3 regions of the Pantoea agglomerans genome follow, and region 2 is predicted to be linked to each of the others. Evidence: predicted binding sites of a transcription regulator. Region 2 holds the regulator's gene; each other region holds the start of a gene.
The links. The regulator LexA, encoded in region 2, represses DNA repair genes until DNA is damaged. The targets are predictions, from matches to a motif close to TNCTGTATGTACATACAGNA.
Positions count from the first base shown of each region.

Region 1: a site for LexA is predicted at 3,930-3,949, ahead of umuD (translesion error-prone DNA polymerase V autoproteolytic subunit). Genes of this name have one in related genera too.
Region 3: a site for LexA is predicted at 3,862-3,881, ahead of LB453_RS01395 (YebG family protein). Genes of this name have one in related genera too.

Region 1 is NZ_CP083809.1:2,388,742-2,396,381, forward strand. Features, by position in the region: gene uraH (hydroxyisourate hydrolase) at 1-112, opposite strand, end outside; gene LB453_RS14055 (TetR/AcrR family transcriptional regulator) at 387-1,004, shown strand; gene LB453_RS14060 (hypothetical protein) at 1,148-1,351, shown strand; gene ycgZ (regulatory protein YcgZ) at 1,527-1,769, shown strand; gene LB453_RS14070 (hypothetical protein) at 1,940-2,206, shown strand; gene umuC (translesion error-prone DNA polymerase V subunit UmuC) at 2,224-3,486, opposite strand; gene umuD (translesion error-prone DNA polymerase V autoproteolytic subunit) at 3,488-3,907, opposite strand; gene LB453_RS14085 (cold-shock protein) at 5,156-5,368, opposite strand; gene LB453_RS14090 (hypothetical protein) at 5,675-6,043, opposite strand; gene aqpZ (aquaporin Z) at 6,716-7,411, opposite strand; gene LB453_RS23365 (hypothetical protein) at 7,483-7,640, opposite strand, start outside.
Region 2 is NZ_CP083809.1:3,738,023-3,745,662, forward strand. Features, by position in the region: gene dinF (MATE family efflux transporter DinF) at 1-1,323, opposite strand; gene lexA (transcriptional repressor LexA) at 1,457-2,071, opposite strand; gene LB453_RS20580 (diacylglycerol kinase) at 2,178-2,546, opposite strand; gene plsB (glycerol-3-phosphate 1-O-acyltransferase PlsB) at 2,675-5,098, shown strand; gene ubiA (4-hydroxybenzoate octaprenyltransferase) at 5,240-6,106, opposite strand; gene ubiC (chorismate lyase) at 6,137-6,649, opposite strand; gene psiE (phosphate-starvation-inducible protein PsiE) at 6,719-7,129, opposite strand; gene LB453_RS20605 (Na/Pi cotransporter family protein) at 7,426-7,640, shown strand, end outside.
Region 3 is NZ_CP083808.1:306,218-313,857, forward strand. Features, by position in the region: gene LB453_RS01380 (SDR family oxidoreductase) at 1-678, opposite strand, end outside; gene proP (glycine betaine/L-proline transporter ProP) at 1,196-2,656, shown strand; gene LB453_RS01390 (cupin domain-containing protein) at 2,819-3,157, shown strand; gene LB453_RS01395 (YebG family protein) at 3,497-3,847, opposite strand; gene LB453_RS01400 (SIR2 family protein) at 3,953-4,747, opposite strand; gene LB453_RS01405 (non-canonical purine NTP pyrophosphatase) at 4,744-5,304, opposite strand; gene LB453_RS01410 (hypothetical protein) at 5,492-5,923, shown strand; gene LB453_RS01415 (hypothetical protein) at 6,178-6,510, shown strand; gene LB453_RS01420 (DUF3304 domain-containing protein) at 7,169-7,640, shown strand, end outside.

The DNA of each region.
Region 1 (7,640 bases), 1.3 Mb from region 2:
AATTCAGCACGTGAACGCTGATGGGGTTTTTCATCGTGGCAGGTTCAGCCGCCGTGGCAGAGAAAGTGAATGCCACAAGCGCTGCGGCACCAAACGTTGAGAGAGATTTCATAAGTCATCCTTTTTTATGTTGACGTCCACAGGTTAGGCCAGCGCGCCGGCAGCGTAAAAATTATCGCTGCATATCTGAAATTTCTGAGCGCGCGCGTCCGCCATAGCGCTGCCCGTTCTGGTTAATAAAAGTAATTATTTAGCCTGCTTATTTCTCTCGCTGTCGCCTGTGACGCATTTGTTTTAACCCACGCACCGCACCGCCAGACTTTTATTTTTTTCCTGAGGCTTGCGATTGTGGTAATTTGGCAGCAAATACCTTTTCAAACTGAGCAATGACGACATCCCGGACATCCGCCGCGCCGGTCAGAGAGCGCGGCAGGCCCAGAGCCTTCGATACCGATACCGCCCTCGATAACGCAATGATTGTCTTCCGGCAAAAAGGCTTCCACGCCTCGTCGGTGGCCGATCTCAGCGAAGCGATGAACCTGACGGCAGGCAGTATCTATAAGGCTTTTAAAGACAAGCGTACCCTGTTCCTGCGCGTATTTGAGCGCTATATCAGCGTGCGCGGTGCCGACCTGCGCGCGCGTCTTCAGCCGCATACCACCGGCAGAGCGCGCATTGCCGAGCTGCTGCAGTTTTACCTCGACTCCGCGCGTGAAATCGAAGGTCGCCGCGGCTGCCTGGTGGTCGGCAGCACCGTCGAGCTGCAGAGCCTGGATACTGAACTCTCCGACCTGGTGCGTCAGGCGGTGCTGCGCAACCGCAACTTTTTAATCTCCCTGATTCGCGAAGGGCAAGAGGATGGATCGGTCTCTGCTGCGCTGGATGCGGAGACGGCAGCGGGCCTGCTGCTGTGCGTGGCGTTCGGCATGCGCGTGGTTGGCAAAGTTCAGGATGTGACTAATGGAGCAGAAACGATTAATATGCTGCTTGGCATTCTGGATTAATTCATTTGGCCTATTAGGAAATAATTATTTCCTAAATATATTGCGCGCCGCATCTTTTTTTCACACGGCCGATTTTCGATAAAGCAGTAAAAAAGTTAATGTACCAGAGATTACCTATTTGCTATCGCCTTCCAGGAGACAGAGTGAACCACAATGAAACTGCTGACAACCAGGAAGTTTATGCTCTGCTAGGCCGCGTGGTGGCGCAACTTCTGCAACCTGGCGAAGCGCTTCCGCTACAGGAAATTATTGGCGCGCTTTACCGCGCAGGCGCGCGGGCGCAGGATGAAGAGACCAAAGCCGCCTGCGAGCGCGCCATTCGCCTGCTGGCCAGTAAATTAAACTGACGCCAGGCCGTGCCCGCTCTCAGCTAACCCGTTGTTAATATTGCTATAGCGATAAAGCACAAAAAATAAACGCCCGCCAGTGCAGGTAATTCTGTACAAGCTTGCATAAGTTGTATAACTTTAAGCATCGCTTAGCTGATTACATTTTAACCATACGGATATTTAAGGGTTGCTTATGCGCCAGACTGGAAACAGGTCAACCGCAGCCAGTGATATTGCTCACTACTTCAATCAGGCCGTGCTGCCGTGCCAGCAGGAAACCTTAGGTGAAATTGTGGTCGAGATTCTGCGCGCCGGTAAACAGCTCAATCGGAAAATGCTCTGCACAAAGCTGCTTGCGCGTCTTGAGCTGGCATCCACTCCGGAAGAAGAGCAGCACTATCAAAAACTTATTGGCCTGCTATTTAAGCGTGAATGATAAATTGCAGGCTGCCATTGCGTTCGTCCCCCGCCCGCAGCATGATTCACAGTGGAACGTGTCAGGGAGAGCATGTTGACGGACACTGGCCACAGGCGAAGTTGCACACAGCCAGCGCGCCTTCCGTCTCTCTCCCGTTAACGGGCAACACTGTAATAAGAGATGCGGCTATGCAAAGAAGTAAGATTGAAAAACTCACTGATTACCTGATTGGCGAAGCGGTCACCGCGCTGCTTGAACAAAATGCCTCAATTTCAGGCGCCTCGCTGGCGAATCGCCTGAAAGCGATGGCGATGACGGAGCGCGACAGCGACAGGAAACAGGCGCTGACGCTGGCGCTGGCGGAGATACGCCAGGAGTTCCCCTCGGCGCGCGCCGTCACCGAACCCCCGCGCGGCTATAGCGAACCGCTCCCCTCCAGCGTGAAGAAACACTGAGACATCAGGCCGCTCGCTTATTTGACGATCGGCAAATCTGAAAAGCGCGTGGTATAAGCTGGCGACAGCATCTCTCGCTTCATGGCCCAGCTCTTTTCGATGCCCTGCCCGGCAAACCAGAGCGTTCCCCTGCCCGCCTGATTAATTCTGTCGATCACCTGCATCAGCGCCTCGCTGTTGGCTCGCGGCCCGTAAGCGTCAAATAGCTGGAGCTGCGCCACGCCCTGGCTGAAAAAATCCCCCAGCATAACGCCCGCCTTCATATAGCGGTAGCCGTCCAGCCAGATGCGATCCAGCGCCTCTGTTGCAATGCGGACGATATCGCGGGTGTCGTTTGACGGCGTCAGCAGCTGCCCCATAGCCTGATTGCCATAGTAGGCTTCGTTTTCCGCGTGCGGGCTGGTCTTCAGGAATACCGCGATCTGCCGGCAATACTGGTTTTCCTGCCGCAGCTTTTCCGCTGCCCGCTCGGCGTACTGACAAACCGCCTGCCGCACGTCACCGTACTCGGTAAGGCGCGTGCCAAACGAACGTGAGCAGACGATTTGCTGTTTGGTCGGCACCATCTCCTCCAGGTCCAGGCAGGCTTCCCCGCGCAGCTCGCGCACCGTGCGCTCCAGCACCACGTTGAAGTGCTTGCGTATGACCCAGGTAGAGCTGTCAGCCAGCTGCAGCGCGTTTTCGATGCCCATCTGCTGCAGCTTTTTCCCGATGCGCGCGCCGACGCCCCACACCTCTTCTACCGGCACCAGCGCCATCAGCTTACGCTGCCGCTCGGCGTGCGACAGGTCGACCACGCCTTGCGTAGCGCGATATTTTTTCGCCGCGTAGTTGGCCAGCTTCGCCAGCGTCTTGGTGGGCGCAATTCCAACGCCCACCTGCAGATGCAGCTCCCGCTTCACGCGCGCCTGCACCGCCCGGCCAAAGGCCTCCAGCGGCTGGCAAAAGCTGACGCCGCTCAGGTCGAGAAAGGCCTCATCGATGCTGTACATCTCCACCGCTGGTGCCATCTCCTCCAGCGTGGTCATGACCCGCAGGCTCATATCGGCATAGAGCGCATAGTTAGAGCTGAAAACCTGCACCCTGTGCTGGCGCAGCGCCTCTTTCAGCTTAAAAAAGGGGGCGCCCATGCTGATGCCGAGCGCTTTGGCCTCTGCGCTGCGGGCAATAACGCAGCCGTCGTTGTTGGAGAGCACCACGACGGGAACCCCCTGTAAATCGGGGCGAAAGACGGTTTCACAGCTGGCGTAAAAGCTGTTCACGTCCACCAGCGCGTACATATCAGTGCGTCGATTTAATGACGTAGGTGACGACGCCGAATACCTGCAGACCTTCGGGCGTATTGATGGGGATGGGGCTGTGTTTGCTGTTGGCGGGCATCAGCAGCACCGAGGGGTGGATGCGAAGCTGCTTGATGGTAAATTCACCGTCAATGGCGGCGACGATAATATCGCCATGTTTTGCCGTCAGCGAGGAGTCGACGACAATCATATCCCCTTCGCAGATGCCCGCGTCGATCATTGAATCGCCGCTGACGCGGAGAAAGTAGGTTGCGCTGGGGTGCTGCACCATCAGATCATTCAGGTCGATACGTTTTTCGATGTAATCCTGCGCCGGCGACGGGAAACCACAGGGCACGCGCTCAATATAAAGCGGCAAAGGCAACAGGTCGCGGACTTCCGCGGGGCGATATAACTTCATGAGAAAGACTCCTTCTGCTGGATACTGTATATAAATACAGTAATATCAAACTCATGGTTTAGGCAAGGCGCAGCGACAGCAAAAATGTTGAAGCCACTGACGCCGAAGGGATTATTTTTTGTAAGCCTGGAGCCTGCGGCGCCGTCCTGAACAAAATATCGACTTAATTCAAACTGATATGGCGATAATATGCGCGACGCCTGCTCAACTCACGCTCAGCTTTATCTGCTGGCGACGCCGCGATGCCGTTGCCTGTTCCTCTGCCGTATCGCCTCCCCTCTCTTTCTGTCGTCCGGTCAAAATGGATTGGGTCGTTGTTGCAGATAAAAGAGAGGTACGCTATCGCCAGAGGTATTAACCCCCCCTTTCTTTACTGGAAAAGGCTAAAATCGCTATATTAATAGCAGCCATATAATAACATCACCTTGAAAGGTAGAAGCCAGATCGTTAGAGGCTAAAACAATTATTTATTTTTAAATCAATAGCGGCCTTTATTAACTGTGTTATGCTTAAAATTAATTCTGAGCCGAAGCCTCCACCAGAGATATTGCTCGACGAGTCCGTTTTATATCTGCTATGACTCCCCCCTGCTTTGCGGGGGTATTTTTTATTTTCTTTGCTCACCTCTGATGCTTTTTTATCTCTTTTTTCCACGACAGCGCGCGTCACCTCTGCTGCAACTGCTGCTCAGCAGGAAAGCGTGGCCCATCCAGCACGCTCCAGTTATCTTGCTGTCAGAGGCGACTTGCGGAGCATTCTTAGTAATCGTTTTCAGAATTAAAAAAGCAATATATTTCAACCACTCCATTTCTACAGAAACCTAATGGTTAGACCTCTACATATATATATCGCCCTTCTTACAGGCAATTATCCCAGGGGTTGGCTATATTTAAGCGGCTCGGTAATGAAATCCACGAACCTTACTGAGCGGCTGTTACTCCAACCCCTTGCCCCCTTTTGGGGGCTTTTTTTTTGCTGGCGTAAGGCGCTGACGTCATCAGGCGTGCCGCTGTTCCTGCGGCAATAAAAAAGGCATCCCGGAGGATGCCTTAACAGGCGGATGCGCGGCTTTTACTCTCTCTTCTGCAAGAGAGCGGCAAAACCCTTAACGTTCGGAGATGTCGGCAAGAATCATAGCGCTTTTGCAAAAAATGCATGTCGCGCCATAAGGATTGCTATTGCACCGTTCGAACGCAGAGACAGGATGCTGTACCCGGTCACCGGAAGCGTCTGGCTGCAAGGCTAATCTTAAAGCCCCACAACGTTTACGGCTGACGGCCCCTTTGGCCCCTGCTCAACAGAAAACTCAACGCGCTGACCTTCGTCAAGCGAGCGATAATCCGTGCCCTGAATAGCAGAAAAGTGGACGAAAACGTCTTTACCGCCATCTTCCGGAGAGATAAAACCAAAACCTTTCTCTGCGTTAAACCACTTCACGGTTCCGAAAATTTTATTCGACATAATATAAAACCTTTTTAGTTAGCCTTACGGCATAAGAGGCTGAATGGCAGAAATAAATCAGAACCTGAGGTAGACTCAAAAAGAAAGGCTTGTTGTGGCGCCCACTGAGATGAGAAATACAATATAAACTAACTCTGAAATTGTCTGCTAATCAGACTGACAAACGATTAACGCACGCGCGCCACAGATAAGCAAGCTAAACGTCAATCTGTCTTCCCAGAAAATATTAGCGCACCGCGGGCTGTTGGCTACGCAGAGAGGCAGCCTCAGCCGCCTCTTTCGCGCGTCGTCTCGCTTGTGCTGCCGCTACTCCTGCTGCATCAGCGCGCTCTTCATCGCCTGTTCGCTGCTGAGGCGTTTGCGTGCAAGACTATTGAATTTCGCCAGCCATACAGAATATTGATCGACAAGCCTTTGCGCTTCCGCCTCATTTTCGGCGTAGCAGAGAAAGATGCGGCTTTTAGTATTGCTGTGTTCATCAATGGCATACACTTCAAAATCCGCGCCATACTGGCTGTATATAATGGCGGTAAAAGAGATTTTCTCCCAGGACTCTATTTTATTTTGAAACTGCTTATAGTTCACTTTATTCACCTGATAATAATTAATGCGCGCATCCGGGTATAAGCCGGGCCTGAGCATTATAATGCAGGGAGATAAAAGATAATTGTTCAAAAAAGTCATTTCCCGCTTACGCTTTCACAGGGCATGCATAGCCCAGGCTGTAAACGGAATAAAGCATCTTTCTTAAAGATATTTAGCGTTGTGCCGCTGCGTTGCGCCAGATGCAGCGGTATTTTTACCGTTTCGTTTTAAACGATCACAAGATACATTTTTCTGCGTCAACAGAGGAGGGAGGCACCAGTCTGTCGCCAATTATTTCAAAGGCCATTTGTCGAAAATAAGCGGCAGTAATGGGAATTGCCGTTTGTGGCCGATACCAGCCGTATTGCGATAAATAGTACCAGACCTGCAAAGGCTCGCTGCCCGATCGCACCCAGTAGAAACCCTCTTTCATCAGTGACTCGCTCAGCTAACGCTGTTTTAAAGACACTCATGTATGTCTAATAGTGAGCAGCGTCTTATAGCGACGCCGCAAAGGGTTTTCCTGCGCTCATGACAACGTACCCAGAAAGCAAAGAATAGCACCTTTTATGCTGAATCACCTACGCTATTACAAATATATATTTATAACGCAGCGCTTATTTTGCTGTTAGCTGGCGCTCAGCCGTTACGCTTAACGTCATTTTCCCATAGAAATAATAAGGCCTTTTTGATCAAATAATGCGGATAAAAAAACCTCGCCAGATAGCGAGGTTTTTAAACGACCGACAGCGCGCGTGATAATTAATCTTTAGATTGCAGCAGGAAGCGGTAAATAAGGCCGCCGATACAGCCGCCGACAATCGGCACCAGCCAGAAAAGCCAGAGCTGCTGCAGCGCCCAGGTTCCCTGGAAAAGCGCAACCGCCGTACTGCGCGCCGGATTGACCGAGGTATTGGTTACCGGAATGCTGATCAGGTGGATCAGGGTCAGCGCCAGACCGATCGCGACGGGTGCCAGGCCTGCTGGCGCTTTTTTGTCGGTTGCGCCATGAATAACGATCAGGAAGAACATGGTCAGCACCAGCTCGATAATAACGGCTGCCTGTAAGGAGTAGCCGCCCGGCGAATGCTCGCCAAAGCCGTTAGAGGCGAAGCCGCTGGCGGTCGCATCAAAGCCCGCTTTGCCGCTGGCGATAAGATAGAGAACGCCCGCTGCGGCGATACCGCCAGCAACCTGCGCGATAATATAAGGAACGACGCCTTTCACGCTAAAGCGACCGCCCGCCCACAGGCCCAGCGTCACGGCAGGATTGAAATGGCCGCCGGAGATATGCCCAACCGCACAGGCCATGGTCAGGACCGTCAGGCCGAAGGCGAGCGCCACCCCGGCGAAGCCAATGCCTGATTGCGGAAAGGTGGCAGCGAGCAGCGCGCTTCCGCAACCACCAAATACCAGCCAGAACGTGCCGAAAAATTCAGCCGCAGTTTTTTTTAACATCATATACCCCTGGTTTTTTACAACAATAATGGCGCGCGTTAATTACCCGCACGCCAGTCTGAACAAAACGGTTAATTTTTATTGGCCCTCGCGTTGAAATAACGCCTACCGATGCTTATCACGCCTGTTTTTTGCCGGTCTGAAAATCGGCAAAAAAATACCCTGAATAAACAGGGTAAATTTAAAAAAGCCAAAAACACAAAGATTACATTTTGATGAGGTTGTGTGA
Region 2 (7,640 bases):
TCAGTTTGCAAACCAGCGGCTTAGGCGCCATTCGCGCCGCCAGATCCACCAAAGCGAAACGCCGCGCAGCGCAAGAAAAACCGTTACCGCCAGCCACAAACCGTGGTTGCCCAGCCAGGGCAAGGTCAGCAGCGTCAGGAAGTAACCGAGCGCGGCCACCGCCATGCTGTTGCGCATTTCGCGCCCGCGCGTCGCGCCGATAAACAGCCCGTCCAGCAGATAGCACCACACGCCAGCCAGCGGCAGAATGATCTGCCAGATAAGATAGCGATCGACCAGCTGCTGCAGCGACGCCAGCGAAGTCAGCATCGACACAATAGCGTCACCGCTCGCCGCATAGATTAGCGCGAAGGCGAGCGCAACCATGCCCGCCTGACGACAGGCGGCGTGCCATACCGACAGCAGCCTGTCGCCGTCGCGCGCGCCATAGGCCTCGCCGGAAACGGCTTCCACCGCATAGGCGAACCCGTCGAGCGCATAGGCGGTAAAGGTGATAAACATCAGCAGGACGGCATTGGCGGCGACGATCTCTGGCCCCAGGCGCGCGCCGATAAGCGTCAGCGAGGCAAAGCAGAGCTGCAGCAGCAGGGAGCGCAGCATAATGTCGCGGTTAAGGCGCAGCAGGCGGCGGATATCGCCGCGCCAGCTCCTCTTCAGCATCGTCATTGATATGCCGCGTAGCTTCAGAACCCGCCATACCATCGCCAGCCCTACCGCCAGCGTGACATATTCCGCCAGCGCCGTCGCGGTCGCCGCGCCGGCCACGCCCCACTTCAGACCGAGCACTAGCCAGAGATCGAGCAGAATATTTACCGTGTTGCCCACCACCAGCAGCACAACCGGCGCACGGGCATACTGCACGCCCAGCAGCCAGCCGAGGATAACCATATTTGCCAGCGTTGCCGGCGCGCTGAGCCAGCGAATATGGATAAAGATGGCGGCCTGCTCCAGCACCTGGGGATTGCCCCCCGCCAGCCGACCCGCCAGCGCGCTAAGCGGATCGCGCAGCAGAATAAACAGCAGGCCCGCAAGCAGCGCCATCAGCAGCGGCTGCGTCAGGGCGCGCGCCAGCGCCTGCGCATCGCGCGCGCCAAAGGCCTGCGCGGTAAAGCCGGTGGTGCTCATGCGTAAAAAGAGTAACAGCATAAAGACGAAGCTGGTCGCGGTCGCGCCAATCGCTACGCCGCCAAGGTAAACCGGACTGTCGAGATGGCCGATAACGGCGGTGTCCACCAGGCCGAGCAGCGGCACGGTGATATTAGAGAGGATCATCGGCAGCGCCAGCCGCCAGAGTTGTCGATCGTCAGCAGAGAAGAGACGCATCAGCCGGTCCATGCCTGAAAACGTAAAAAGGAGCGAGGCGGCCTCAATGCGGCGCTAGCCGCAGGAGGAGGCGCGTGAAAAGATTATCGTACAGACGCCTGGCGAAGCGATACAGGCGTCTGAAGGCGAGCGGTCAGAGCCACTCGCCGTTGCGCACCACGCCCACTGCCAGACCTTCAACGGTCAGCGACTGCGTGCGGGTATCGACGATAATCGGTTCGAAGTCGTTGTTTTCCGGCAGCAGATGAACCACGGTGCCCTGCTTTTTCCAGCGTTTTACCGTGACTTCGTCATCGATACGCGCCACAACAACCTGACCGTTACGCACATCCTGCGTTTTATGCACCGCAAGCAGATCGCCATCCATAATGCCGATATCTTTCATCGACATACCGGCAACGCGCAGCAGGAAATCAGCAGAGGGCTTAAACAGGTCGGGATCGACTTTATAGTGCGTCTCAATATGTTCCTGAGCCAGCAGCGGCTCGCCAGCGGCGACGCGGCCGATTAACGGCAGCCCGTTGGACTCTTCCTCTTCCATCAGCAGGCGAATGCCGCGTGATGCGCCAGAAACGATCTCAATAACGCCTTTACGCGCCAGCGCTTTAAGGTGTTCTTCGGCGGCGTTGGGGGAACGGAACCCCAGCTGCGAGGCGATCTCCGCACGCGTTGGCGGCATGCCCGTCTGGTTGATATGGTCGCGAATCAGGTCATAAACCTGTTGCTGCCTGGTGGTTAATGCTTTCATCCCGCCCCCTGGTTGTTTATACAGTCGCTGTGAGTATATACAGGTATTGGTGAAATGAAAACCAAAACCCAGGGAAATAACAGCCGTTTGGGCCATTGTGGAAAGCCTACCGCAAATGCGTCCAGAGCAGCGCGATCCAGATGAACAGCGCCAGTATAATAGCGAGCAAAACGGCGGCGGAGCCCATATCTTTCGCTCGTCCCGACAGCGGGTGACGCTCCTGGCCGATACGGTCGACCACCGCTTCGATTGCGCTGTTGAGGATCTCGACAATAATCACCAGCACCACCGATCCAATCATCAGGATGCGCGCGACGGTGTCGACATCCAGCCAGCAGGCGATAGCGATAGCGACGATGGCGGCCGTGGCCTCCTGACGAAACGCGGCTTCATGCTGCCAGGCGGCGCGCAGCCCCTGCCACGAGTAGCCTGCCGCTTTTACAATCCTGAGCAAACCGGTGGTATTACTTGCCATTGCGAGGGAACCCTTTAGGTTGTTTGACGTCAATGTCTGGGCCAGGTGCGTTTGGCACCACCACAGATCTTCGCAGCACTTTCTGATATGCTTGCGGCGCTTTGCTAACAAGAGGCTTCATGTTGTCTATGTCAGGTTGGCGTAAACTTTATTATAAATTGTTGAATTTACCACTCTCTGTTCTGGTAAAAACGAAGGCTATTCCGGGCGATCCCGTTTCCGAACATGGACTCGATCCAACGCGGCCGATTATGTACGTGCTGCCATACGATTCCAAGGCGGATTTGCTGACGCTGCGCCAGCAGTGTCTGAAGCATAATCTGCCCGATCCGCTGTCACCACTGGAGATTGACGGCTCGATACTGCCGCGCCACGTGTTTATTCACGACGGCCCGCGCGTATTCCCCGCTTTTGGGCCGAATACCGAATCGGTGAAGATTTTTCACGAGTATCTCGATCTGCACCGTAACAACCCTCAGCTCGATATCCAGATGCTGCCGGTTTCGGTGATGTTTGGCCGCGCGCCCGGCCGCGAGGTTCAGGGCGACGATGCGCCGCACCTGCGCGAGCTTAACGGGGTTGAGAAGTTTTTCGCTATCGTCTGGCACGGCCGCGACAGCTTTGTGCGCTTTTCGCCAACCGTCTCGCTGCGCTGGATGGCGACGCAGCACGGCACCGACAAATCCATCGCGCAGAAACTGGCGCGCGTGGCGCGTATTCATTTCGCACGCCAGCGTTTAGCCGCGGTTGGTCCGCGTCTGCCGGCGCGACAGGATCTCTTCAACAAGCTGCTGCAGTCCAAGGCGATTGAAAAAGCGGTGGAAGAAGAGGCGCGCAGCAAAAAGCTCTCCCATGAGAAGGCGCAGCAAAACGCCGTTGAGATGATGGAAGAGATCGCTGCCGACTTCTCCTATGAGGCGATCCGCGTCACCGATCGCGTCATGGGCTGGCTGTGGAGCCGTCTCTATCAGGGCATCAACGTCAACGGCGGCGAACGCGTGCGCCAGCTGGCGGAAGATGGCCATGAGATCGTCTATGTGCCCTGCCATCGCAGCCATATGGATTATCTGCTGCTCTCCTACGTCCTTTATCACCAGGGCCTGGTGCCGCCGCATATCGCCGCGGGCATCAACCTGAACTTCTGGCCCGCCGGTCCGATCTTCCGTCGCCTGGGCGCGTTCTTTATTCGCCGTACCTTTAAAGGCAATAAACTCTACGCCACCGTATTCCGTGAATATCTCGGCGAGCTGTTCAGCCGCGGCTATTCGGTCGAGTATTTCGTTGAAGGTGGGCGCTCACGTACCGGTCGCCTGCTCGATCCGAAAACCGGCACGCTGGCGATGACGCTGCAGGCGATGCTGCGCGGCGGCAAACGTCCGATTACGCTGGTGCCGATCTATATCGGCTATGAGCACGTCATGGAAGTGGGTACTTACGCCAAAGAGCTGCGCGGCGCGGCGAAAGAGAAAGAAGGCTTTATGCAGATGGTGCGCGGCCTGCGCAAGCTACGTAACCTGGGCCAGGGCTACGTTAACTTCGGCGAACCGCTGCCGCTGGTGAACTACCTGAACAAGCAGGTGCCGGAGTGGCGCGACGCTATCGACCCGATTGAACCGCAGCGTCCCAGCTGGCTGACGCCGACGGTCAACGATATTGCGGCGCGTCTGATGGTGCGCATCAACGAAGCGGGCGCGGCTAACGCCATGAACCTGTGCGTTACCGCGCTGCTCGCCTCACGTCAGCGCTCACTAACCCGCGAGCAGCTGATCGAGCAGCTGGATTGCTATACCGCTCTGCTGCGCAACGTGCCCTATTCGCCGGAATCAACGGTGCCGCCGCTTTCAGCGGAAGAGCTGCTGAACCATGCGATGAGCATGAATAAGTTCGAAACCGAACAGGACAATATCGGCGATATCATCATCCTGCCGCGCGAGCAGGCGGTGCTGATGACCTATTACCGCAACAATATTCACCATATGCTGGTGATGCCGTCGCTGATCGCCGCCATTATTCAGCAGCATCCTAACCTGAGCGAAGCCGAGCTGCTGCGCCAGGTGCGTCTGATCTACCCGATGCTGAAAAGCGAGCTGTTCCTGCGCTGGGAAATCGACGCCCTGCCGGCGCTGCTGAGCGCGCTCTGTCAGGAGCTGGCGCGTCAGGGGCTGATTACCCTGCAGGATGGCCAGCTGCGCCACACCGCCGCGCGTTATCGCACGCTGCAGCTGCTGGCCGCCGGTATCCGCGAGACCCTGCAACGTTTCGCTATCACCTTCTCTATCCTCAGCGCGAAGCCGACCATTAACCGCGGCACGCTGGAGAAAGAGAGCCGTATGCTGGCGCAGCGTCTTTCGGTGCTGCACGGCATCAACGCGCCGGAGTTTTTCGATAAGGCGGTGTTTACCACGCTGGTGCTGACGCTGCGCGATGAGGGCTATATCAGCGATACCGGCGACGCCGACGTTGAGCGTACCCAGGCCACCTGGCATATTCTGGCCGATCTGGTGACCAGCGATGTGCGGCTGACCATCGAAAGCGCGGTGGCGCACGAGTAACGCACCGCAGGCAGAAAAAACAAAGGGCGACAGTGATGTCGCCCTTTTTTTCAGTTACTCATCAGCCTGATAAGCGGGAAAGGTAAAAAGCGTCTCTTCCGCGCTAGCGTCAAAGGCGACAACGTTGTCGCCTTTTTACCGTTAAAACAGCTCACTAAACGGCGGCGTATTCAGCACCACGCCGATAAATATCACCAGGCCAACATAATTATTGTTGAGGAAGCCCTGGAAGCAGGCGTCGCGCTCGCGGTGTGCGATCAGCTTTTGCTGGTAGAGAAACAGCGCCGCGGCGCCAAGCAGCGACCAGAAAAAGAAGGCGTTAAGCTGCATCATCAGGCCCACCAGCGCCAGCAGCGCCAGCGTTGCGAACTGCAGGAGGCCGATAATCAGCTTGTCGTAGCGGCCGAACAGAATCGCCGTTGATTTGACGCCAATCTTGATATCGTCATCGCGATCCACCATGGCGTACTGCGTATCATAGGCGACGGTCCAGCAGATGTTAGCCAGAAACACCAGCCAGCACTCTAGTGGTAAGGACTCACTAACTGCAGACCAGGCCATCGGGATCGCCCAGCCGAATGCCGCCCCTAATACCACCTGCGGCAAGTGGGTATAGCGCTTCATAAAGGGATAGCACCAGGCCAGCGCCAGGCCGCCAAACGAAAGCAGAATCGTCATCAGATTCATGGTGAGCACCAGCCCGAACGCCAGCAGCCCCAGCAGCACGAACAGGATTTTCGCCTCTTTCTCGCTTACCGCGCCGCTGGGCAGCGGACGGCCTGCGGTACGCTTCACGAAGCCGTCGACCTTGCGATCGGCGAAATCGTTAATCACGCAGCCCGCCGCGCGCATCACAAATACGCCGAGCACAAACACCACCAGCACCGACAGCGGCGGCACGCCCAGGGTCGACAGCCAGAGCGCCCACAGCGTCGGCCACAGCAGCAGCAGCGTGCCGATCGGTTTATCAATACGCATCAGGCGGCTATAGGCCTGAAACTTGCTCATCTGTACGCTTTTTTCCACGTGTAATCGTCCTCAGGCCAGGTCGCGATAGAGCGGCGAGGCCGGTAAAAACAGTTCGGTCAGCAGCAGCGGCTTGCCTGACAGTCGCAGGCGCGAGCGGCGTCCCCAGAGCGCGCCGACGCTGCCCGGTTCGATAAAGTCGCGGCTTAAGGTTGAAGAGGAGAAGAGATAGCGGCCAAGCGGGCGCGTTCCCAGCTTTTGCAGCATCTGCTCTGGCCCGCTGAGGGTGCTCTCCGGCACCAGCGTGCGGCCAATAAGCCAGGGTTCATCGTCGCCGCACAGCACAATCTCCCGCAGCCAGAAACGCGCATCGTCCGGCAGAAGCGCCCTTTCATCGGTAAGCTCATCGGCATTAATAAAGCCTTCGCGTATCGGCTGCACCGTTACCTGCCGACAGTGCTGCTCGAAACGGCGCGTCATGGAGTCCTCCTCCATCAGCCAGTCCAGCAGCGGCGCGGTCAGCGTCGGATGCGTGGACGGCAGCCAGTTGAGCGCGCGTAATAAGCTGAGCGCCTCGTGCGACATATCACCACTCCCGTCAATTTTGAGGGCAACAGTGTAGCGCAGAGGCGCGACGGGCACACCTGGCGGCGCTTATTCGCGCTTCAGGCGGTTGCTGTTCGCCAGCCACAGGGTCACCACCAGAATCAGGATGGCGCCGGAGTAGCAGAGCGTGTCGAAGGGATTTTTATGGTCGACGATAATCAGTCGAATAATCGCCGTAATGCCGATGTAGACAAAGTAGCGCAGCGGAAAGTGATAGCCAGACTGGAAATACTTGACGATCAGCGCGATAAATTCGAAGTAGAGGAAATAGATAACGATCCCCTCAATCAGCAGATAAGAGGAGGCCTGCTCGCCAACGTTCAGCAGCACGTTGGCAAGGTGCAGCGTCTCTTTGCCGAGGAACACTGCCAGAATAACCGCCAGCGCCAGCAGTCCCAGGTTGAGCACCCATTGCAGCGCCAACGCGATGTACTGACCGCCGGTGGGTTTAACGTTCATGATTTGCCTCGATAATGGCTTTTAGTAAGGATCGCCATCATGCTGCAATGTGACACAGATCACAAGATACCAGCCGCGCCCTGCCCGACGCGGCGCGCCAGCTGCCGATAGCCAGCCAATATTTATCCCCTTCCCGTAGAGCGAACTGGTCTACAGTTAAAGAGTCGGCAGCGCGCGCAGGTCGCTTAAAATTCAGGAAAAATTGCGCCCGCCCGGCGGTTCGTTTTGCAGATTGCTCTTTCCGTCAGGCTGGCTTTCTGCTGCTTTTTAGCCTGACGGTTATGGAGTGGCATGACGTGTTGACCCTGCTTAATCTTCTCTCCGCCGTCGCCCTGCTGGTCTGGGGCACCCATATCGTGCGCTCCGGCATTATGCGCGTCTTCGGCGCGGACCTGCGCCGCGTGCTCAGCCGCAGCATCGAAAAGAAACCCATGGCTTTTCTGGCGGGCATCGGCGTAACGACGCTGGTGCAGAGCAGCAACGCCACCACGCTGCTGGCGACCTCCTTTGT
Region 3 (7,640 bases), on a different replicon from region 2:
GGAGAGCAGAAACAGCGCGACCGCCGCCGCCTCTTCCGCCTTCCCGGCCCGCTTCAGCGGCACCTGGCTGACGATAAAATCCTCGAACTGCTGACGCGCCGTCTCCGGCATAAAATCGCGGAAATGGGTTTCGATCGGCCCCGGCACCACCACATTCACCCGTATGCCACGCGGCGCCAGCGCCGATGCCCAACTGCGCGCCATGGCAATAATCGCCCCTTTGGTGGCGGCATAGAGGCTGGTCGTTGCCGCGCCTTCATAGGTCGAGGATGAGGAGGTGACCACCACCGATGCGCCAGGGTTAAGCAAAGAAGAGAGCCTGGCGAGCTGAAGCATCGGGCCACGCACGTTGGCGTTCATCATGGCGTTAAACGACTCTGCGGTCACCGACTCCAGTTCGCTTAGCTCGGCATAACCAGCATTCAGCCAGAGCCCATCCAGCCGGCCCCACTTTTCCACCGCTTCACCCAGCGCCTCGATATCCGCCTCCAGCGAGGCGTCGTTGCGCAGCAGCAGCGCATTGTCGTGCAGCACGCTGTTGGCATACTGCAGTCGGCTGGCATTGCGCCCGGTTACCGCAACGCGGCCGCCCTCTGCCTGAATGCGCTGCGCCCCCGCCAGCCCCATGCCGCTGGTGCCGCCGGTAATCAGGATACGTTTGTCACTAAATCGGGCCATAACCCCTCCAGAAAAGACGCCGCGGATTTGAGCGGCGCGTGCAAAACAACACTATCTCTGAATGTTAGCTGGCGGCGGCAATAACGCGTGATTTAAGGGGTGACAGATTGATGACATTTTCGATCGGCTTATAAACTGGGTTTACAGGGTGTCGATTATTTTCAGGCCAGATTCATGAAAATACGCCCTCTGACTAGACCTCATAATAAACAGGGTTATTTGTGTTTTTAAACTTACCAGGCTCTTTTTTTACGGATTCTTTACAGGCTAACTTCCTGAGACAAAGCGATTTAAACCATGCTGACCCGTGATTACGGCATCAACTGCATGTTTGTTCGGCTATATCAGCCTAAAAATCTGCTAATTTGAAAGCGAGGCCGTTTTTATAGTAAGGTAAATTGTTGTAAACAAGCTGCCGTAATTTATTTTAACAGGCTGCTTATAGCTTTCTTTCCCATAGTTTGTTGGCAGTTCGGCGACGAAAGCTATAAGAGCCTCATTGGTTAATGAGGATATTATGAGCACCGGGAATCAACCCACAGATAAAAGCAAAAAGCATTTCTGGCAGAAAAAGCAGAAAGAGCTGACGGTCGACGATATCACCATCGTCGATAACGATATGCTGAAGCGCGCGGTCGGCGCAGCGGCGCTGGGCAACGCGATGGAGTGGTTCGACTTCGGCGTCTATAGCTATCTCGCCGTGACCATTGGTAAAGTCTTTTTCGCCAATGCCAGTAACACCGCGCAGCTGATCGCGGCGTTCGGCACCTTCGCCGCCGCCTTCCTGGTGCGCCCTATCGGCGGACTGGTATTCGGCCCGCTGGGGGATCGCATCGGCCGCCAGAAGGTGCTGGCGATGACCATGATCATGATGTCGATCGGCACCTTCTGTATTGGCCTGATCCCCTCCTACGCCAGCATCGGCATTCTTGCGCCGATACTGCTGCTGGTAGCACGGCTGGTGCAGGGTTTCTCTACCGGCGGTGAGTATGGCGGCGCGGCAACCTTTATCGCCGAGTATTCCACCGATAACCGTCGCGGCTTTATGGGCAGCTTTCTTGAGTTCGGCACCCTGGGCGGCTACCTGCTGGGCGCCGGCTTTGTGACGGCGCTTACCTCGGTGCTGCCGGAGCAGACCATGCTCGACTGGGGCTGGCGCGTTCCCTTCTTCGTCGCCGCGCCGCTCGGCCTGTTTGGCCTCTACGTTCGTCTGAAGCTGGAAGAGACGCCGGCGTTCCAGCAGCATATGGAGAAGCAGGAGGCGCTGGAGCATAGCAAACCGAAGATGACGGTGATGCAGATGCTGAAGAAGTACCACAAGCCGATGCTGAAATGTATTGGTCTGGTGCTGCTGTTTAACGTCTCCAACTACATGCTGACCTCTTATATGCCGAGCTACCTGACCGGCGTCCTCGGCATGGGCGAGCTGAGCAGCCTGCTGCTGATTATGGTGGTGATGTTCGTGATGATGCCGCTGACGCTGTTCTGGGGTCACTGGGCGGATCGCCTGGGCCGCCGTCCGGTCATCGGCAGCGGCGCTATCGGTCTGATCCTGCTGTCGATCCCCTGCATGATGCTGGTGGCCTCAGGCAATATGTGGCTGGTGTTTGCCGGACTGATCGTGCTGGGCGCGCTGCATACCTGCTTCAGCGGCTCGATGCCTGCCACATTGCCGGCGCTGTTCGTTACCGATATCCGCTACAGTGCGCTGGCCATCGGCTTTAACCTGTCCGTCTCGCTGTTCGGCGGCACCACACCGCTGATTACCGCCTGGCTGGTGGACAAAACCCATAACCTGATGATGCCCGCCTACTATCTGATGGGCGCAGGCGTGATTGGTCTGCTGACCGTGCTGACGCTGCATGAATCGGCGCGTAAGCCGCTGCGCGGCTCCTCGCCTGCGGTGGCCACCGAGGCCGAGGCGCACCGCCTGGTGAAAAAGCTGCGCTCGCGTAATAAAGAGCGTCCGGCGCAGTAATTTCTGCCGCACTTCCTCACCCTAAAACCCGCCAGCGGCGGGTTTTCTTTTATCCGCCGTATGAAAAGCGCGCATTCATAGCGAGATGATTGAAAAGGCATGTTTTTTTCCGCTCAGAATCGTTATGGTATCGGTTCCACGGAACGAGAAAGGAAGATCATTATGGTGTTGAAAGAGAACGCCGAACACTATATCTGGGGCGACCAGTGCGACGGCTGGATACTGATGCAGCGGCAGGATCTCAGCATTATCCACGAGCGGATGCCCGCTGGCACCGAGGAAATTCGTCACTATCACGCCCAGAGTCGTCAGTTCTTTTTTGTATTGCGCGGCACCCTCTGTATGGAGCTTGAGGGCGAGCGTCACCTGCTCAACTCACATCAGGGGCTGGAAGTTCCTCCAGAAGCAAAACATCAGGCGCGAAACGACAGCGACAGCGACGTTGAGTTTCTGGTGGTCTCTCACCCCACCACGCGTGGCGATCGCACTGACCTGCGCTAAGGTTTTTGATCGAGGCCGATGTAGCAGCTAATCGCTGTATGCAGGTTTTTTGATCCAGAACAATCCAGCCCGCGCCACCTTCTGTCAATTTGTGTAAACGGTTTCGATAACCGCACACTTAATGGAGGCAGGCTGATGACGGGTAAATTCGGATTAACGGCGGGTATGGTGGTGTGGCTGGTCTATGTGGCGTGGATGGTAAGCTACTACTCCGGCACCTTTTCTCTGTTCGCTCACTGACGCATAGAAAGTTACGCGCCTGACTACAGACGCTTCGCGCATACAAAAACGCGCCGCAGGTAAAAGCACTGCGGCGCGTTTTTAGTGTGATGCAGGAACTTAAGCCGCTTTAACGGCGCGCACCTTTTTGGTCTGCGCAACGTCGCCTTCGCCATTTTCATCAGCGTGCTCTGCCGCGCGAGCCTTTTTCGCTGCATCAGCGGAGTCAGACGCATCCGGGAGCTTGCTGGTGCGCAGAATATGCTGAATCGCCTCTTTCTGCTCTGCAAGCAGCAGGCCGAGGGTTTCCGCCTGAGACTCGTCCATATCGGGCTGATGCTGCGCTAACCAGTCGGTAAAGGCCTCCGCCATGTCGAGCATCTTATCGTAGGCATCCGCCTCTTTTTTGCTGGCAAACGTCATTTTCTCTTCACCCTTCTTGACGACTACGTATTTAATTTCGACAGCCATTTTTGCCCCTCCGATACTGTTAATATATACAGTATATCCCTCATGCGGCCGGATTGCATCCTTTTTTCAAGGCGATTGTCTTAACAGGTGAAGAGCGATAATTCATTATGAAATCAGCTCGTTAAGGAAGTCTGCCAGCGCCTTGCGCGGATCGTCCTCTTCCGAGACGATCATTTCAATGCCCCACTGCCCCAGCACCTCGCGCGCCACCGGATTGTTACGGTTGGTGAAGAGATAAGACTTTGGCCGCGCGGTCGCCAGACCGGTTCTGCCCCACATTTTGGTCAGCCGGTAAAACAAGAGGCGGATGTTAAAATCGCTGATGCTGTAGCCGACGAACAGCACCGAATTGCCCATCACGTCGTGGGTCAGTTTAATATCGAGCGGCGAATCGAAATAGAGACGTTCGAAGTAGCTGCTCTCATCCAGCACAATCGAGGTATCGTCGTCGAAATCACCGTGCAGCTTGATGATATGCCGCTTGTCTTCGGTCAGCGCCACCAGGTCCGCCGCGTTGGCGACTTTGCTGTAGGGAACGCCGTGCGCCTCGTGCGCTGCTTCCAGCCAGCGGTCGTAATTGGTGGTGTAGATGCGGCTAAAGTTGCCCTGGGTAATCATGGTATGAATTTCTGAGGAGCGGACATCAATGTCCGGCCGGTGCCACTCGCGATCCATCCAGCTGCGCAGCGGGCCAAGCGAACCTTTCTTCTGTTTGTAATACTCCGCCAGCGAAAGATGGGTGCCGTAGGTGTTGAATATTTTGGGATCGTAGCCCAGCTCATTCGCCAGATGGGCTATCAGCTCATGCCACTCCGGCAGCCCCAGATTGCGCGATATGCCCGCACCGGCGAACAGGATCAGTTTGCCGGAGTCGTAGGCGCGTTTTAGTTCAGGTTTCATGCCACTCCTCGGGCGGTTTTCAGGAATTCGGCGAAGCGGTCGAGCGCCAGCTTTCGCATAGAGATCTCATTTTTCAGCTCGCCCATCTCGGCGAAGGTCTGGCTATGGCCTTCCGGAATAAAGACGCAGTCCCACTGAAATTCGCGCGGTCCGACGGGCTGGGCGGTGATGGTGCCACGAACTTCGCCGTGAAACTGGTACATTTTGCGTCCGTCGCAGTAGCCCAGCACGGTTTTCGCCGTGACCGCCTGGCTGTCGAGTCCCTGCACCAGCTTGGCGAAACGCTCCGCCTCTAGCCGGTTCCAGAAGATGCGCGTCAGCCCGGCCGGCAGGCCATTCAGCCCATCAAGGTAGAGTCCGGTATGCTCGACAAAGAGCGGACGGCCGATAATGGAAAAGGCCTTAGTGAGTTTGTCGCGCACCAGCGCAATTTCGTTTTCCGTCTGGATTTCATCGATACGGCGGGCGATAGGCAGAACGTCGACGCCTACCGGTTCGAGGATTTTTCGTACCTCGGTCAGCTTATGCTCATTGGCTGACAGAAAGCGGATTTTCATTGCAAGCCTTTAAATTATTCTGTTTTAGCGGATAAAGAGGCGTTATCAGCGGGTTATCCTGTTTTTAAACTTCCGCCGTCATTATAAAAACGGCGTGGACGATTGAGTAGAGTCTAGCTGACACCACTTAAGGGCTAAAGGATATCTCACCTGCAGGCCCTGGACAGGCGACAGGAAAGCAGGTTTTTTGACGGGAAAGGCAGAGTCACTGCATCAGCGGCCTGTCACTTCGGTTGCAGTAGTGCAGCCTGGCCCGGCCGTTTATTCAGCTGCCGTCGCGCTCGTCCGGCCGCCGCCTGACCAGAGCAAGCTGATAGAGATTATTTCGGTCAATCCACCTGCCGCAGCTCAAGCAGACAGCGCCGTGAGGGGTATGTTTTTCATCATTTTGCAGGGTGTACTGGAAACGGCGCTCTCCACACTGTTGGCACCGGATCTTAACTCGGCCCATAGGGAGACTCCATCAAGGTTAATTAAGCTGTGGGCTAATCCTGGCACCTTTCGCCAGTTGAGCCAGCAGCCAGGCAAATTAACTTTTCGGCCTTCCGATCTTCCGCTGCATCAAGCGACGGCCGCTCTGCGCAGGCTGGCCGGAAAAAACTTCAACCTGACTTATTAAAAACCCACTCTAACCCCGCATCAGAGCGCATTCCACAAGGAATGCCGACCTCGATCGCCCTCGCCCCACGCTGAAACAGGCAGGTTATAATCCCGAATGAATTAATTAAATTAAAACAAAAACCTAAATGTAGATAATTTTATAACAGAAACAGATGTTCTGAGGTAAACCACACGCTGTTAACTCCCGAGACAGAGGATTACACTGATGATGCTGTTTAATTAAATAACGGTTAACTAAAGAGGGAGTGAAAAATGGCTTTAAACGCTTCAGACTCAGCGCAGCTGGACGCCTGCACCAAACAGGTAGCGGATCTCCAGACGCAGTTAGATAAGCAGAAAACGCTCAGTGAGCTTTACCGGAACGAGATCCTTACCGACAGTGAGTTCCTGGGATTTACGATAGAAATCTTCGATAAAATTCAGGCCTCCATCAACAGCGGCGTGATTAATACCATGCCGGTTGAAGAGCAGCGCCAGCTGCAGGAAACCCTGGTTTACGTTAAAGAGCGGCAGGCAGCCGATAAACTGTATCGCAAAGAAGGCGATCCAGAACCACGAACGTACGAAGAGTACCGTAATCCGTAATAATGAATAGTTTTATGATAAGCCGCCCATAGTGAAGTGAACCTGAATATTGAACACTTTATTAACTGGCGACTGACATGGCCTGAGCTCAAGACTGCACCGGGCTCAGGCCGTTTAGTTTGGCTGGATTCGTTCGTTGTAGTAGCCACCTCCACCCTACCATACGCATCACGCTTAGCCGGTTCGACTGCATGCCTCGGTCGCCCCCCTCTCGTGAACGCTGATGGCGTCGGTGATTCTCGACAAACCTGAGTTCAGTGCCTCACTGACAGTTATCTCGTGCCCGCTGAATAAAGCTTTTGGCATTTTCTCGTTAGGCTTAGCTGGTCTATCGATTACTGCTCAAAGCCCGTCGCCAGCTTCAAAAGACTGCTTATAAATAGCCCTTTAGTCAGAGTCGGTTGTTCCGCGTCCCGTCCTGGTCGGCAATGCTGATACAGTTTCGTATACCTGCCGCTATGAATTGTTCAATGACTTCCTGACGTGTTTTCAGCTCCCCAGATGCTGGCCGCCGCGCTCCCGCTTTCTCACGTATTCACCACGAGGGCATCAGGCATCTATTGTCTGGTGATTTGATTTATGCAAAAAAACAGAGGAAAATACGCACAAACCATAGGGATTAAGGTCATATTTTGGCCGTTGATAGAAGGAATTATGGATGAATCCTTGTAACAGGACTCTGCTGACCGGTGTCGTTCTGCTTCTTACCGGCTCCCCCATCGCTTTTGCTGGCACTATCGAAGCCATCAACCATACCAAATGGGCGATTAACCATTTCAGCGTTAACGGACAGTCCGGGCTGGATGCTATTGGCCCCTTTCAGGGAGGGGGTGGAGGATGCTGTTACCACGCACCGCCATTATGGAAACCCGGCATAACTGTAAAGGTAGACTGGGAAACAGGCGTGGGATCATCGGAAGGTTTTCCCGGATTCCAGGACAGGGAAAAATATCTGGCATGGGTAAAAAAACTTGAGACCCAAAAAAAACAGCATTCACGCATGATTCCCCTCCCGCCCTATACGTCCACAGAAAAAACCTGCGGCATCACTGTGCATTTCCTGCCCTGCGATCAGGTAAAAGTGACGACCAGCTGCGCCGATTACGGCAGTCCGGCTTATCCGGTTAACT